One region of the Bacillus salitolerans genome, then DNA from elsewhere that is predicted to be linked to it. Evidence: riboswitches for the same ligand, from Rfam matches in the RefSeq annotation. Region 1 holds a riboswitch; each other region holds the start of a gene.
The links. Region 1 has a riboswitch for S-adenosylmethionine ahead of mtnW (2,3-diketo-5-methylthiopentyl-1-phosphate enolase). Riboswitches for the same ligand answer to the same signal wherever they lie in the genome.

Region 1 (4,629 bases):
TGTACATGAAGGCAACAGCCTGCATTACTGCGAGTATAGACCTCTACATGTAGCTGAGTTTCAGCTGATGGCTTCAAATGGGTCTCTTCTACTGGGCTTCCATATTGATCAACAAGTAAAAAGTCATCAGTCGTTCGTTTTCGTTTATCCTTTCCACTCGCCGTAACCAAAAAAGTCAAAGGCTCACTTGAAACTTTAATAGACAAGTTCCCACTTGTTGCTGGAAACCAGTCACGAACAGCAAATTCATCCTTTATGTCAGCTAACTCACTCCACCTTACATCTAGTGTACTCATACCTTCACCTCAATTTGACTGTCTAGCACCTCCACCACATCATCGAAGCTCCCAAATGAAAAATGTGGAATGTTTAAAGTGATTAAGGTTTCCTTTAAAAAATCTCGAGCAATAACAGTATCCGCTAACTTAGCAGCCTCTAAATCCGTAATAGAGTCACCAATGACAATGATATGATGATTAGGATTATCTGCAAGTTTCCGAATTAATGAAGGCTTACAACATCCACAATCATTTTGGCAATATTGATCACATGAATTTGGCCACAGTATTTTAATGTAATCACCTGAAAAATCCGATCCATTACAGTAAACAGAATTCGTTTCAACAAGTCCTGTTAATAGAGGATAAACAAAAAAATCGATACCGCCACTAACAATATATAGTGGTATATTGTGATCTTTTGTATAGGCTACAAATCTTGAAAAACCTTCCCTAATTTCAGCATGATTCTTTAAAAACTGAACTAGTTCTTCTTTTAAGCTTGAAGGAAGGAGCGAAAATAATTTCTCTACACCCTCTTTTATTGAAATTTCTTGCGAGAGAATTTCATCTTTAATGGTTTCCCATTCTGGTGGAGCAAAGTGCTTCATTAGAGCAATAATATTATCCGTTTCAGTGATGGTTCCATCAAAATCACAAAATATTACGGGTTTCTTCATTGTGTCACCTCTACAGTTCCCCATAAATTTATCGCCTTTTGAAGAGCATCGTCATTCTTCGCTGCTTCTTGCAAGGTACGCCCCTCTAGGACTGCTTCTATTGCAGCCCTAAATGCTCTCCCACCAGCAATGACTCCATCGGGATGTCCATGAACTCCTCCACCGGCGTTAATAATAGAATCTTTGCCAAAGTCCCTGATTAGTAGTGGGACTAAACCAGGATGTATTCCTGCAGAAGGAACCGGGATTGTCTTGTTAAACTGGTCGTCTTTTGTTAATTCATTTGCAATACCGAGTGCTTCCTCGCGTTTTATCGCTACACTTCCATAAGGTGAAGGGAATAATGAAAAGTCTGCACCAGCATAACGAAGTAACTTACCCAATAGAAGTGGATTATGAATCCCATAGAATTCAGAAGGAGTTAAAGCACCACTAACTGCTGGATGCGCCATAATAGGCAACTCAATTTTCGCTTCTACTAAACTCTGAAGAACGTCTAGACCATATGCAAACACATTGAACAGTAAAACCTCAGCACCTAGTTCTTTTGCACGTTTCGCCTTATCTAAAAGCTCAAAGGTTTTCCCAGATAAATTAACTGCATATAGGGCCCTGTGACCTGTTTTCTCAAATACATCCTTGAGTACCGCTTTGCCTGATTTAACTCTTTCTTCAAACGGAATTAGTGGATTATCAAATAAAATTTCATCATCCTTAACTAAATCGACTCCTCCAAGTACTTGTTGTCGTAACTGGTCCTTTAAGTACGACAAATCTCTTCCTATTACGCCTTTAAAGATACTCATCAATAATGGGCGATCATACACTCCTACCTTACTTCGAATCCCTTCTATTCCAAAGGACGGACCTGGAAACGAAGACTTAATTTCATTACTGAATTCCAAATCCATAAGCTTTATCTCCCCATCTAATGAGAGCTTTCCAAATACTGTTGTTAGGATGGCCGGGAAGTCTTGCGAAAAATTAGCCGCTGGATAGGAAATAGTAACTAACCCGCGCTTCACATTTTTCCCTAAATAATCATCAATACGAGAGTCTTGAGCCAGTTCTTCGATGCTTATGACTTCACCTTTGTGTTTTTTTAATTGCTCTTGTTCCAGCTGTGGCAAATCTGTCCAAGACCCAATGGTTAAGCCCAGTGCAATTCCTTCGGCTTTTTTTGCCAAGTCCAGCTTTGAATCATGTATTAAATATGTCGCTTTCACTGCATTCATATAAACACCTCTTTGGACAAAATAAAAAACCTCTTCATAAGAAGAGGTTCACATGTAAGATACCGCTCTCCTTATCTCTCAGCTTTGCTGCAAGAATTAGCACCGTGCTTAGCATCGCTAAGTCGGTTGCCGGGCATCATCGGGCTAGTCCCTCCACCTACTCTTGATAAGAAAAAGTATTTAACTATCAGAAATTAATTTGGATTATGACAGCTTTTTTTAAAATTGTCAATCTTTTTTAAATATATTTAGTGTTTTTATTCGTTCGATTGCTTCAAGTAAGCGATCCTCGTCCGTCAATAAACCCACTCTAACATAACCTTCACCATATTTTCCAAACCCAATACCCGGGGCCACCACAACATGAGCCTTCTCTAATAAATAATCCGAAAAGCTAACAGAGGTAAATCCGTTTGGAACTGGTAGCCACGCAAAAAATGATCCCGGAGGAGCAGTTACATCCCATCCAATTTCCTGAAGGCCATGAATCAGAATATTTCTCCTAGACTCATACATTTGGACGAGTTCATCTACACAATTCTGCGAGGATAAAAGTGCGGTGGCCGCAGCTTCTTGTATACCACCGAATAAACTAACATATAAATGATCTTGAAGAAGGTTGATGGATTCGATGACACTCTCATTCCCAACTGCAAATCCAATTCTCCAGCCCGCCATGTTATATGTTTTAGATAACGTATATATTTCAATCCCCACCTCGGTTGCACCTTCGACTTGAAGAAAGCTTATTGGTTTATTTCCATCAAAACCGATTGCACCATAAGCAAAATCATGTACGACACATATATCATTCTTTTTAGCTATTTCTATTGTTTCTTCAAAAAATTCTTTCGGAGCAACAGCACCAGTTGGATTATTAGGATAATTTAAGAACATTAACTTCGCCCTTTGTAATATGTCAGAGCTGATTTTAGAATAGTCAGGAAGGAACTTGTTCTCAACCTTTAACGGCATAAATTCCATTTTCCCTCTTGCTAGTTCAACACCTGACCAATAATCTGGATATCCCGGATCTGGCACTAGTGCTACATCTCCTGGATTTAACACACATTGTGGAACCTCAACTAGACCAGCCTTACCTCCAAACAGTATTGCTACTTGTTTGTCAGGATCAAGTTCGACACCATACTCACGTTTATAAAATGATACTATCGCGTCTTTTAGAAAACGTTGTCCCCTAAATGGAGAGTACTTGTGGTGAAGTGGATTCGCGGCTGACTCCTGTAAAGATTTCACAATATGCTCTGGTGTCGGCCTGTCAGGGTTACCTTGTCCCAAATTAATCACATCATACCCTTGTTCTACAACCTTGTTCACCTTCGCAACTAAACTAGCAAAGAATTGAACAGGTAAACTTTTTAAAATATCTGATTGCTCGAATACCTTCATCATTCCACCTACTTATTCAAATTAAACTATTTGGAATTTTTAATGAATTTTGGCTTGAAATTCTAGTCACAAATAATATATTGTTAAGAACAAAATGTAAAGTAATTTTTTGAGGTGATTTCAAATCTATGGAACTGAAAATAAGCTGTATACAATTTGATATTGTATTTGGAGATCCGAATGAGAACTATAACATCGTCGCAGAAAAAATGACACTCGCATTATCTGATAATCCGGACGTCATCGTTCTTCCAGAACTATGGTCCACCGGTTATGATCTAACAAGACTAGATGAAATCTCAGATAAAAATGGGGAAAGAGCACTCACATTTCTTACAAATTTCGCAAAGGAAAACAAGATTATTCTAATAGGTGGATCTATAGCGAAACAGACTAGTGAAGGTGTATATAATACAATGCTAATAATTGGCCGTGATGGAAATCTACTAGGAGAGTACAGTAAATTACATTTATTTAAATTGATGGATGAGCATCACCACCTCCAACCTGGGGTAAAAGACGGATTATTTGAAATAGGTAATACTCTATGTGCAGGACTCATTTGCTATGATATACGATTTCCTGAATGGGTTCGTAAACATACATCACAAGGTGCACAAATTGTGTTCGTAGTAGCGGAATGGCCGCTGCCTAGACTTGCACACTGGCGTACGCTCCTGATTAGTAGAGCCATTGAAAATCAATGCTACGTTATTGCTTGTAACCGATCAGGAAGTGATCCTCGCAATGTATTCGCAGGTCACTCTATGATCATTGATCCATGGGGAGAAATAATTTCTGAAGCAAATGAAACGGAATTTATTCTCACAGGTACGATTGATACTGAGAAGGTGACTTCTGTACGTAAGCAAATACCAATTTTTGAAGATAGAAGACCCGAATTTTATTGCTAAATATTTCATTTACTAAAAACTATTGACATATATAACTAAAAACTGTTATTATTTTCATCAAGTGAAAAATTTCTGAAAACTCGCTACCAACCGAGTTTCAACTGAAAACTTA
Region 2 (4,629 bases), on a different contig from region 1:
TCCTCTTGACTAGCTTCCTCACGTAGTAATTCCTTTACAATTTTTCCATCACACATAATATAAATACGACTAGCAATTCCTAATACTTCTGCAATTTCACTTGTGAAATACAAGATTCCCTTTTGTTTACCAGCAAGTTCTCCTATTAATCTGTAAATCTCACTCTTCGCCCCTATGTCAACACCCTTTGTAGGCTCATCAAACATGTACACAGCTGCATCCGTTTTTAACCACTTGCCAACAGCAACTTTTTGTTGATTTCCACCACTTAAGTGACCTACTACCTCATAGGAATTCGTTGTTTTAATTTTTAGCTGGTTAATCATACTTTTCGCATGCCTTAATTCTAACCCTCTACTAATAAAGCCTAGTTTGGTCATCTTAGACAGTATGGGGAGTGACAAATTTGTGTTAATGGACTCCTCTACTAAAATTCCTTCTTTTCTTCTTTCTTCAGGTACGAGAACAATTCCATTTTGAATGGCTTGTAATGGGTGGACAATTGATAATTTTTTATTCCCCTTGAATATCTCTCCAGTATATGTGGAGTAAGCCCCGTATATCGCCTTAGAGAGCTCTGTTTTCCCAGCACCAACTAACCCTACAATACCAACAATTTCCCCTTCACGAACATGTAGATTGACTTCTTTTACCTTTTCACCTGAAAGATTAGACACAGTAAGTAATGATTTCCCAGGATTTGAATGAATGATTGGAAATTCTTCTTCAAGGCTCTTTCCTAACATGTTCTCAATTACTTCATCAATTGTTGTGCTAGAAGTAGGAATTGTCACAACCTTCTCTCCATCACGCATTACGGAGATTTGATCACATATTTGGAATACTTCTGGAAGTCGGTGCGATATAAAGATACAACCAACACCTGTATCTCGTAATGTTTTCATAATGGTAAACAGTCGTTCTGATTCATCTGCGCTTAACGGCGCGGTTGGTTCATCAAAAATAACAATTTTCGCCTGCTCCTTTATGGCTCTAGCAATTAAAACTAACTGTTTTTCAGCTAGCGATAAATCTTCAACCTTTTTCTTAACAGATAAGGAAAATCCAAGCCTCTTTATAATTTCCTCTGCTTCATGATAAAATTTCTTCCAAGATATCCATAGCTTTCGATTTCGGTCTGTTTGCCGATCTAACAGTATATTCTCTGCCACGGTTAGATGAGGAACTAAGGCTACATCTACCTCTTGATACACACATTGAATGCCCAGTTCTTTTGCTTGTTTAGGATTATTCATTTTTACAGGTTTATCGTCTATGAAAATATCACCACTATCAGCTGTATAAGCACCAGACAGGATTTTCATTAGTGTACTTTTTCCTGCCCCGTTTGCACCCAGCAACGCATGGATTTCACCTTTTTTAATAGAAAAGTGAACATTTTTTAATGCAGGTACTGATGAAAAAGATTTATTCATTTGTTTCATTTCTAGTACGTTCCCCACAAACAATCACTCTCCTTCATAACAGGAAGTCCAATCGTTATTTCGACTGGACTTCTTATATTCTTATTTACTGCTCTCAAGCTCTTTAATATAGTCTGTATACCCTTGCAGACTATTTCCCCATCCTTCTACATGTTCATGCAGCTGGTCTGTCGTAATATTCTCACTTGGAAGCTGTGTACGCTCAACAAACACCGGCTCTAGAATAACCTTCTCTGGCGTATCATCACCATGTATCTTTTGGTATAAATAACGTACTTGAATACGACCAATATCTGTTGGATCAACAGCTGCAGAAGCAACCCATGGACTATTAGGATCTTGAATCATTTGCAAGTCTTCATCACTTAAATCGATTCCATATACTTTAATTTCAGTCCGTCCCGCTTGCTGGATTGCTCTAACGGCACCTTTTGCAAACTCATCCCATGCTGCCCAAACCGCTGTAATATCACCTTTATTCGGATATTGTTTTAATATTGCTTCCATTTGTGCCTGTGTATCTAAAGCGGTGTTGGCAGTCGCAGCACCAAAAGCTGCGATTTCATTAATATTTGAATATTTTTCTAAAAACTCTTTATATGCAACTTGACGACGCTCCATTGGGGCAAAGCCAGCCACCCAAATTTTTACGATATTTCCTGTTTCTCCAGCATCTTGTGCAAGTTTTTCCAAAGTCATCTCAGCCATCTTTTGATCACCTTGCTCTAATACCGTCACACCATCCACTACGATATCTGCATCAAACACAACAACTGGTATTCCTTTTTCAGACGCTCTCTTAACACCACTTTCAAGAGCTTCCTTCGTACCATGATCAATTAAAATTCCATCAAATTTTTGGTTAATGGCTGCATCTAGATTGGAGGCCATTTTCGCTAAATCACCATCGGCTGTAAAGACAGTTACTTCCCCGCCAAGCTTCTCAACTTGATCCTTTACTCCCGATATGTATTGGGAAGAAAATGTCCCTAAATTAATTTGCATGATAAGCGCAATTCGTTTATTATGTAACGAATTCTGCTCTTGGTCCCCACTTATTTTTGTGTCTGTTGATGTATTCGAAGAGCTACATGCTGATAAAAGACCTAGCAATACAGTTAAAAGTAATGTATAAATCAGACTCTTTCTATGTTTCATTCCCCTTACCCCTTTTCTCTTATTATCAAATTAACGCATTAAAGTTTAAGTGTACAATACTTCCTAATTTCCTCCCCTTCCTTCCCGATGAAAACTTTCCAATCTTAAATCATGGACGCTAAAAAGCCTCTTTTCCATAGAAAAGAGGCTTACCAAATACAAGGATTTCGGCAACCTCTCATCTATCAGGAATTCCTTCCTGCAGGAGTTAGCACCTTTCCGTAAACGGTAGGTTGCCGGGCATCATCGGGCCAGTCCCTCAGCCATCTCTTGATAAGAGTTGTTTTCGCTTTATTTTTTTTTGTGATTAATTAGCATAATAAAATGTTTGCACCACTTTGTCAATAAAGAAATTTAAATAATTTGAATTTTTTGCTGGTTATTGTTTTTCGTTCGATACCATAACGCCCGAAACTAATAGTTTTCTTAACTCTTCCACATGATGAACGATGTAAGTAGGAGTACACTTTTTTAATTCGTCTTCTGATCCATACCCATACGTTACACCGATTGAATCGACTCCTACGTTTTTTGCCCCGATAATATCATGCATACGATCACCAATCATTACTACATCTGAATATGATGAGACATTTAACTGTTGCACGATATATTCAATAATTTCAGTTTTAGCACTGCGAGTACCATCTAGATTACTTCCTACAACTAACTTAAAATAGTCCCGAATAGTAAAATAATCTAGAATTTGGTTTGAGAAGACTGTTGGTTTGGATGTAGCAACTACTAAAATGACTCCGTTATTTTTAAGCTCTGATAACAGAGAAGGAATTTGCGGGTACAATGTATTCTCATACATCCCTTTTTCTTTGAATCTTTCCCGATAAAATTCAATTGCAAGTTTTGTTTGATGTTCATTGAAACCATATTTACTAGAAAAGGTTTCTTGCAGGGGAGGACCAATGAAGCAGTCTAGTCTATTTAAATTCGGTTCATTTATACCTAGTTTATTTAGGGCATATTGAACCGATTTTGTAATCCCAACCTTCGGATCAGAAAGTGTGCCGTCCAAGTCAAATAAAACAATCTTATATGTACTCACGTTAAATCCCTCGCTTTTCTACCAATAATACCCTATTACTGTTAATTATACTATGTATATAAACTTCTAGTTTAGATAGACATCTCACATATCATTAGGTAATGTACGGACCTATTTGAAACAAGTATCAATGAAGACTTTTATACTATCTTAATATTGAAGAAAAGGCTGCTTCCAAATCATAAGAATTTTTTAAAGTTGTTACCTTACCCACTTGGGAGCTGGAGCTAGATTTAGCAGTAACATTGTATAAACTAAACACCAGAAACTTTCTTAACTTAAAAAAACCACAGGAAAGCATTGCTTCCTGTAGTCTAATCTTGATAAGAATATTCCATCCAATGTTCAGTGTGTTTGAGTAATTGGTCAATATCAATTTCTTTCATCATAAAACATGAACATTCTTTAGCTATATCTGTTGTATCGTCGAGAAGTTGATCTATATCACGCCAAAAGAACTTCACGGTGAGCCTCCTTATAATCCATCTGATTTATGTCTCAATGCAATAACTTTCGATAGTAAGCCTGTATTTATGGGGGTCTAGGAACAAAAGGCGCAAGCCCCCGTTTAGCCTCAGGAATAGCAAATGTTCCTAAATGAGAAAAAGGGTGCTTTCCCCTTTTACTCATTTAGGGTTATTTGACCAAGGAAAAAGTGATTTTTCTTTCTCCCTCGAGTGGCAGGGTGATGGAGCTGGGTTCCAAGTCACTAGCCCATTCTCTTGCTAAAAACTTTTATACTTTCGTCATAATTAGATCAGCTCTTATGATAATTTTAAATGATTCCCTATTTTTCCAATATAATTGAATTGCTATTTTACTTATTTCCATGCTATTCTAATAGAGCGATGAGCTGAATTGTGTAAGTCGACGGACATACCTTTTAGGTTAAATGCACGATGTGGCGTGCAGTCTTTCGCCTCAATACGCAAAAAGACACCTTTGGTGTCTTTTTTTCTTTTCATA
Region 3 (4,629 bases), on a different contig from region 1:
ATTATCGGATATCTAATTGCAGATATGATTTTACAGAAAACATGGAGAATAAAAATTAATATTATAGGTTTTGCTTACTATTCAATAGTAGTTGCTGGTATATTCATTCTCATTATTTCTGATGCTACGGGCTATGAAAAAAGAACGCCAGAAATTGATGATATAGAAAGAATATATCTTAATGATATGGCATATCACTACATGAATTTAGAAACTGAAAATATTCATTATCTTCAAGATAGAGAAAATATAGAATCCGTTATTAGGTTACATGAAAAAATTATTAGTGAGAAAGAAGTAGATATTGATTCTTCAAAGCAGTTAGGTAGACATGTGTTCATCGTCTATGAGTTAAAGAATGGGAATAAGATGGTTCGTCAATATACCGTTGAAGCAGGGGAAAAGTATGCTTCTTATTTAAAACCAATCTATGAATCAATAGAATATAAAAAGATTGCTTTTAATCTACTAAATTTAAGCAGTAGCGACGTTGAGACAATACGTCTGTCACCAAGTGGACCTGTATCTCGTTCGGTATCAATTTCTGATGAAGAGGAGATCGAAACGTTATTACAATCACTCAAAAAGGATATTGAAAGCCTGACGTATGATCAAATACAAAATCAACAGGGAAGCTTATCAAATGTAGAAGTGGGCTTAAAGAGTCAGGAAGAACCACAGATAAATGGTTATACTCGTCACTATTTTGAGCACTACTCTTTGCAGTCATACTATTACAATACAATTAGTTGGTTAAAGGAGCATGATAAATTTGAAGAGGCATCCATCATAGGGAATGACTTTCAAAAAGCACTGATCATTAAAAGTAGTCAAGAACTAAAGGATTTCTTTTACAAAGAATCACCTAAAAGCCTCCTTAATTACCTTGAGAAACAAAGTGACGTACTAACAATCACAGACAAGGAACAAATTATTCAGGCATGGGAACAGTCTACACATCAATTAGAGGGACAATATTTCATTGCATTCGTGTTCGATAATAACGAAATTGTCGAAATGATGAGTTTTAAAGAAGGTAAAGTGCCAAGTTTCATAAAAAGTTCACTCAAATAAGAAGGCGATAAAAATGAATTGTGAAGGAATGTATCAAACCTTTTATAAGAAGTTGTATAATACCATTTTTGCAATGGTAAGGGACCATTATTTAACGGAGGACATTGTTCAGGATACCTTCATAAAGGCATTTGTTAAGTTTGATACGATATCAGCTACAGAAAAGGCGGGTGCCTGGTTAACCGTCATTGCAAAGAGGACCGCTATAGACGCGATTCGAAAAGAGAGTAGGAGAGTACATGTCTCGATTGAAGATATAGATCAGTATTTTAGTGAAATCTCAGAAAAGTACGTATTAGAAGATGAAGTACAGTGTGATTTATTAAAGGAAAGAGTTGAACATGAGATTAAACTACTTAGTGTTGATCAAAGAGCGATCATCCATCATAAAGTAAATAATGGTTTGAAAGAGAAGGAAATCGCTGACAAACTTGATATTAGATCAGGAACCGTTAAAATCAAACTTTACCGTGCAAGAAAGCAGCTGAAAGAGAAAATATATGGTCAAACATATAGTGCTTGATTGAAAAAGAGTTCATCTTATAGGTGAACTCTCTTTTTTAGCTACTAGAAAATAAAATATGATGGAACCTAATGTTACCTTCTGTTTCTGTACAAATAGTATATTGCATATAAAAACTATGCTATCAGCAACTAGTAAGGGCTTGGTGCTATACAAGTTTCTGTATCAAATAAGGCAATTAGATTGGTAGTAGAAGTGACTTGCGATCAAGAGCGTACCTGTGTATAAATAGTGAATACATCTTGATTTTTTCTATGGTCCTTATGCAATATTTGACATATTTCTCAGGAAATATTCAATTTTTGTATATTCTAATGAAATGTGTCGACTATATAACACAATGTAACATATTTCTTGGGAAATATACCATTTATTGTAGAAGCGTAGGTAAGGGTTAATAATCTGTCGAACGAATCATAAAGGTAGATAACGTTCATATGTAGAAAGGTGTATGTAAGCTAAAAGTGAAAGGGTTGAGATACATGAAGCTATTACTTGAAAAGTTCACAGAGGTAGTTCTAATTCAACCAAATTTAAAACCTATTCTCCCGGTAAATCCGTTGTATATTTCATTTCAATCAGGATATGATCTATTATTCTTAAAGATTTCGTCTCAAGGATGTGAAGTGTTTAATGATTGTCAGGAGAGAACAGACCTTTGGATAAAAGGTGACCTCACTTGTATCCAATCATTTTTGATGGGGAAAGAAAGATTAAGAAAAATTGAAAGTAGAAATCAACTGAAAATTACTGGATCATTTAAAGACATCTTATTAGTGGAGTCATTATTTGCATTATGTAACATTGAATTATCAGCATAAATAAAAAGATAGGATTATGTTATTGTAAGAAAGTTAAAAAAATGGTTTGACAGGTCGAAAAAAGATGTGCTATATTCATATCAATATTTATTCAGAAAATTTAATAAAGTATCTTATCCAGAGAGGTGGAGGGACTGGCCCTATGAAACCCGGCAACCGATTTTCTTAGTTGAAAACACGGTGCCAATTCCTGCGGAGCTTTATGGCTTTGGCAGATAAGAAGAGTAGATTGAATGATGCCCTCTTCTTGTGAAGAGGGCTTTTTTAGTTTGAGAAAGGAGGCAGGTTGTTGTTAACGACGAGAAGGTCACTTGAGTTTGAAAATGGGGAAATACGGATTGGTGACTTCCAAACTGAACATGGGGAAACGATTAACAACGTAACGATAGCGTACGAAAGAGTAGGGTGTGTAGGGGCACCAATCCTATTAATCTGTCATGCTCTAACCGGTAACCAACATGCCGTTGGGTCATTAAAAAATCCTGGCTGGTGGTCAGGATTAATCGGACCTGGAAATAACATTGATACTGAGAAATGGCAAGTAATTACACTTAATGTCTTAGGAGGTTGTAATGGTTCAACAGGACCCACCTCAAATAACGGGGATGGACAGAAGTATGGTTCATCTTTTCCGTCAATTACTATAAGAGATATCGTAAGGAGTCACTATATTGCATTGAAGAGTTTAGGAATTCATGAGGTTCACTCAATAATAGGCGGTTCTCTTGGGGGAATGCAAGTCTTGGAATGGGGGATATTGTACCCGAATTTTGCACCACTGCTTATTCCGTTAGCTACTTCCCCATATGTAAGCGACTATAGCATCGCCTTTAATACGATTGCACGATATGCCATTACAAGTGATCCTAATTGGGTAGATGGTAACTATAGTGAAAATCCAAGGAATGGTATGGGAATAGCTAGAATGATTGGGATGATATCGTATCGTTCTGCAGGACAGTTCAATACTAGGTTTCAACGAAAAAAATGTGATATAGGAGGTGAAAGTTCTAAAGACAGTACGTATCAAATAGAATCCTATTTAAAGTATCAAGGTGAAAAATTTATCAATCGTTTTGATGCGAATAGTTATTTGTATTTACTGAAGGCAATGGATCATCATGATATTGGATTTAATCGTGGGGGGTGGAGAGAGGCAGTAGAACTTTTTCAATCAAAAATTGTTGCCTTTAGCTTTGAGGATGACCTACTATATCCTGCTAATCTTCTAGAAGAATTGGTTACCTTATACCAAGCAAGAAATGGAGTAGCGTCTCATTATGTGATTCCGACTGCCTTCGGGCACGATGGTTTTCTTGTCGAGTTTGAAAAATGGGGGAAAATACTGGAGCAGGAGTTGTGTTCTGTCAGGCAAAAGGAAAGATAATTACACTCTTTGAAAATTCTATAAACTTCTTATCAAGAGCGGTGGAGGGACTGGCCCATTGAAACCCGGCAACCATATATAGGTGCTAATTCCAGCAGAGATTTATTAATTCTGAAAGATAAGAAGGGGAATTATCCGTCATCCTCTTCTTAAATAGGGTGTTTTTTTATTGAAATACATTATTAGAAAGGGGAAGATGAAATGACAAATCAAGCTTATGAATTAGAAACATTATTATTACATGGAGGGTATTCACCTGATCAGACTACTGGTTCAAGGGCGGTTCCCATCTACCAAACCAGCTCATATGTATTTGAGGATACAGACCATGCTAGCCGATTATTCTCTTTAGAAGAACCAGGAAATATTTACTCTAGAATTGGAAACCCGACTGTTGATGTGCTTGAAAAGAGAATCACTCTTTTAGAAGAGGGGGTTGGTGCTGTTGCTACCTCTTCAGGTCAGGCTGCAATTACGTTAGCAATCTTGAATATTGCACATGCAGGCGATGAGATTGTAGCGGCTACTAATTTGTATGGAGGGACCTATAATTTATTTTCCACGACTTTTCCGAAATATGGAATTAAGGTTACGTTTGTAGATTCTTCCAACCCAGAAAATTTTAAGAAAGCCATAACTAATAAGACGAAGGCGGTATTCGCCGAAACGATTGGAAACCCGAGTTTGCAAATTCTTGATATTGAAGCAGTAGCCAATATTGCACATGAGGCAGGTATTCCTTTAATTGTGGATAATACTTTTGCCACTCCGTCGCTTTGTAAACCATTAAAATGGGGTGCAGATATTGTTGTTCATTCAGCAAC

Region 2: another riboswitch for S-adenosylmethionine. It lies ahead of ACFSCX_RS07705 (sugar ABC transporter substrate-binding protein); the one in region 1 lies ahead of mtnW (2,3-diketo-5-methylthiopentyl-1-phosphate enolase).
Region 3: another riboswitch for S-adenosylmethionine. It lies ahead of metX (homoserine O-acetyltransferase MetX); the one in region 1 lies ahead of mtnW (2,3-diketo-5-methylthiopentyl-1-phosphate enolase).

The regions. Positions count from the first base shown of each region.
Region 1 is NZ_JBHUEM010000003.1:290,527-295,155, reverse strand. It holds gene ACFSCX_RS03025 (methylthioribulose 1-phosphate dehydratase) at 1-296, opposite strand, end outside; gene ACFSCX_RS03020 (2-hydroxy-3-keto-5-methylthiopentenyl-1-phosphate phosphatase) at 293-958, opposite strand; gene mtnW (2,3-diketo-5-methylthiopentyl-1-phosphate enolase) at 955-2,193, opposite strand; SAM riboswitch class I at 2,262-2,366, opposite strand; gene ACFSCX_RS03010 (pyridoxal phosphate-dependent aminotransferase) at 2,422-3,603, opposite strand; gene ACFSCX_RS03005 (carbon-nitrogen family hydrolase) at 3,732-4,517, shown strand.
Region 2 is NZ_JBHUEM010000008.1:14,696-19,324, reverse strand. It holds gene ACFSCX_RS07710 (sugar ABC transporter ATP-binding protein) at 1-1,445, opposite strand, end outside; gene ACFSCX_RS07705 (sugar ABC transporter substrate-binding protein) at 1,527-2,603, opposite strand; SAM riboswitch class I at 2,779-2,883, opposite strand; gene ACFSCX_RS07700 (HAD family hydrolase) at 2,983-3,663, opposite strand; gene ACFSCX_RS07695 (hypothetical protein) at 3,978-4,127, opposite strand.
Region 3 is NZ_JBHUEM010000022.1:6,368-10,996, reverse strand. It holds gene ACFSCX_RS14280 (DUF6449 domain-containing protein) at 1-1,074, shown strand, start outside; gene ACFSCX_RS14275 (RNA polymerase sigma factor) at 1,088-1,597, shown strand; gene ACFSCX_RS14270 (hypothetical protein) at 2,080-2,418, shown strand; SAM riboswitch class I at 2,529-2,640, shown strand; gene metX (homoserine O-acetyltransferase MetX) at 2,708-3,805, shown strand; SAM riboswitch class I at 3,832-3,930, shown strand; gene ACFSCX_RS14260 (O-acetylhomoserine aminocarboxypropyltransferase/cysteine synthase family protein) at 4,007-4,629, shown strand, end outside.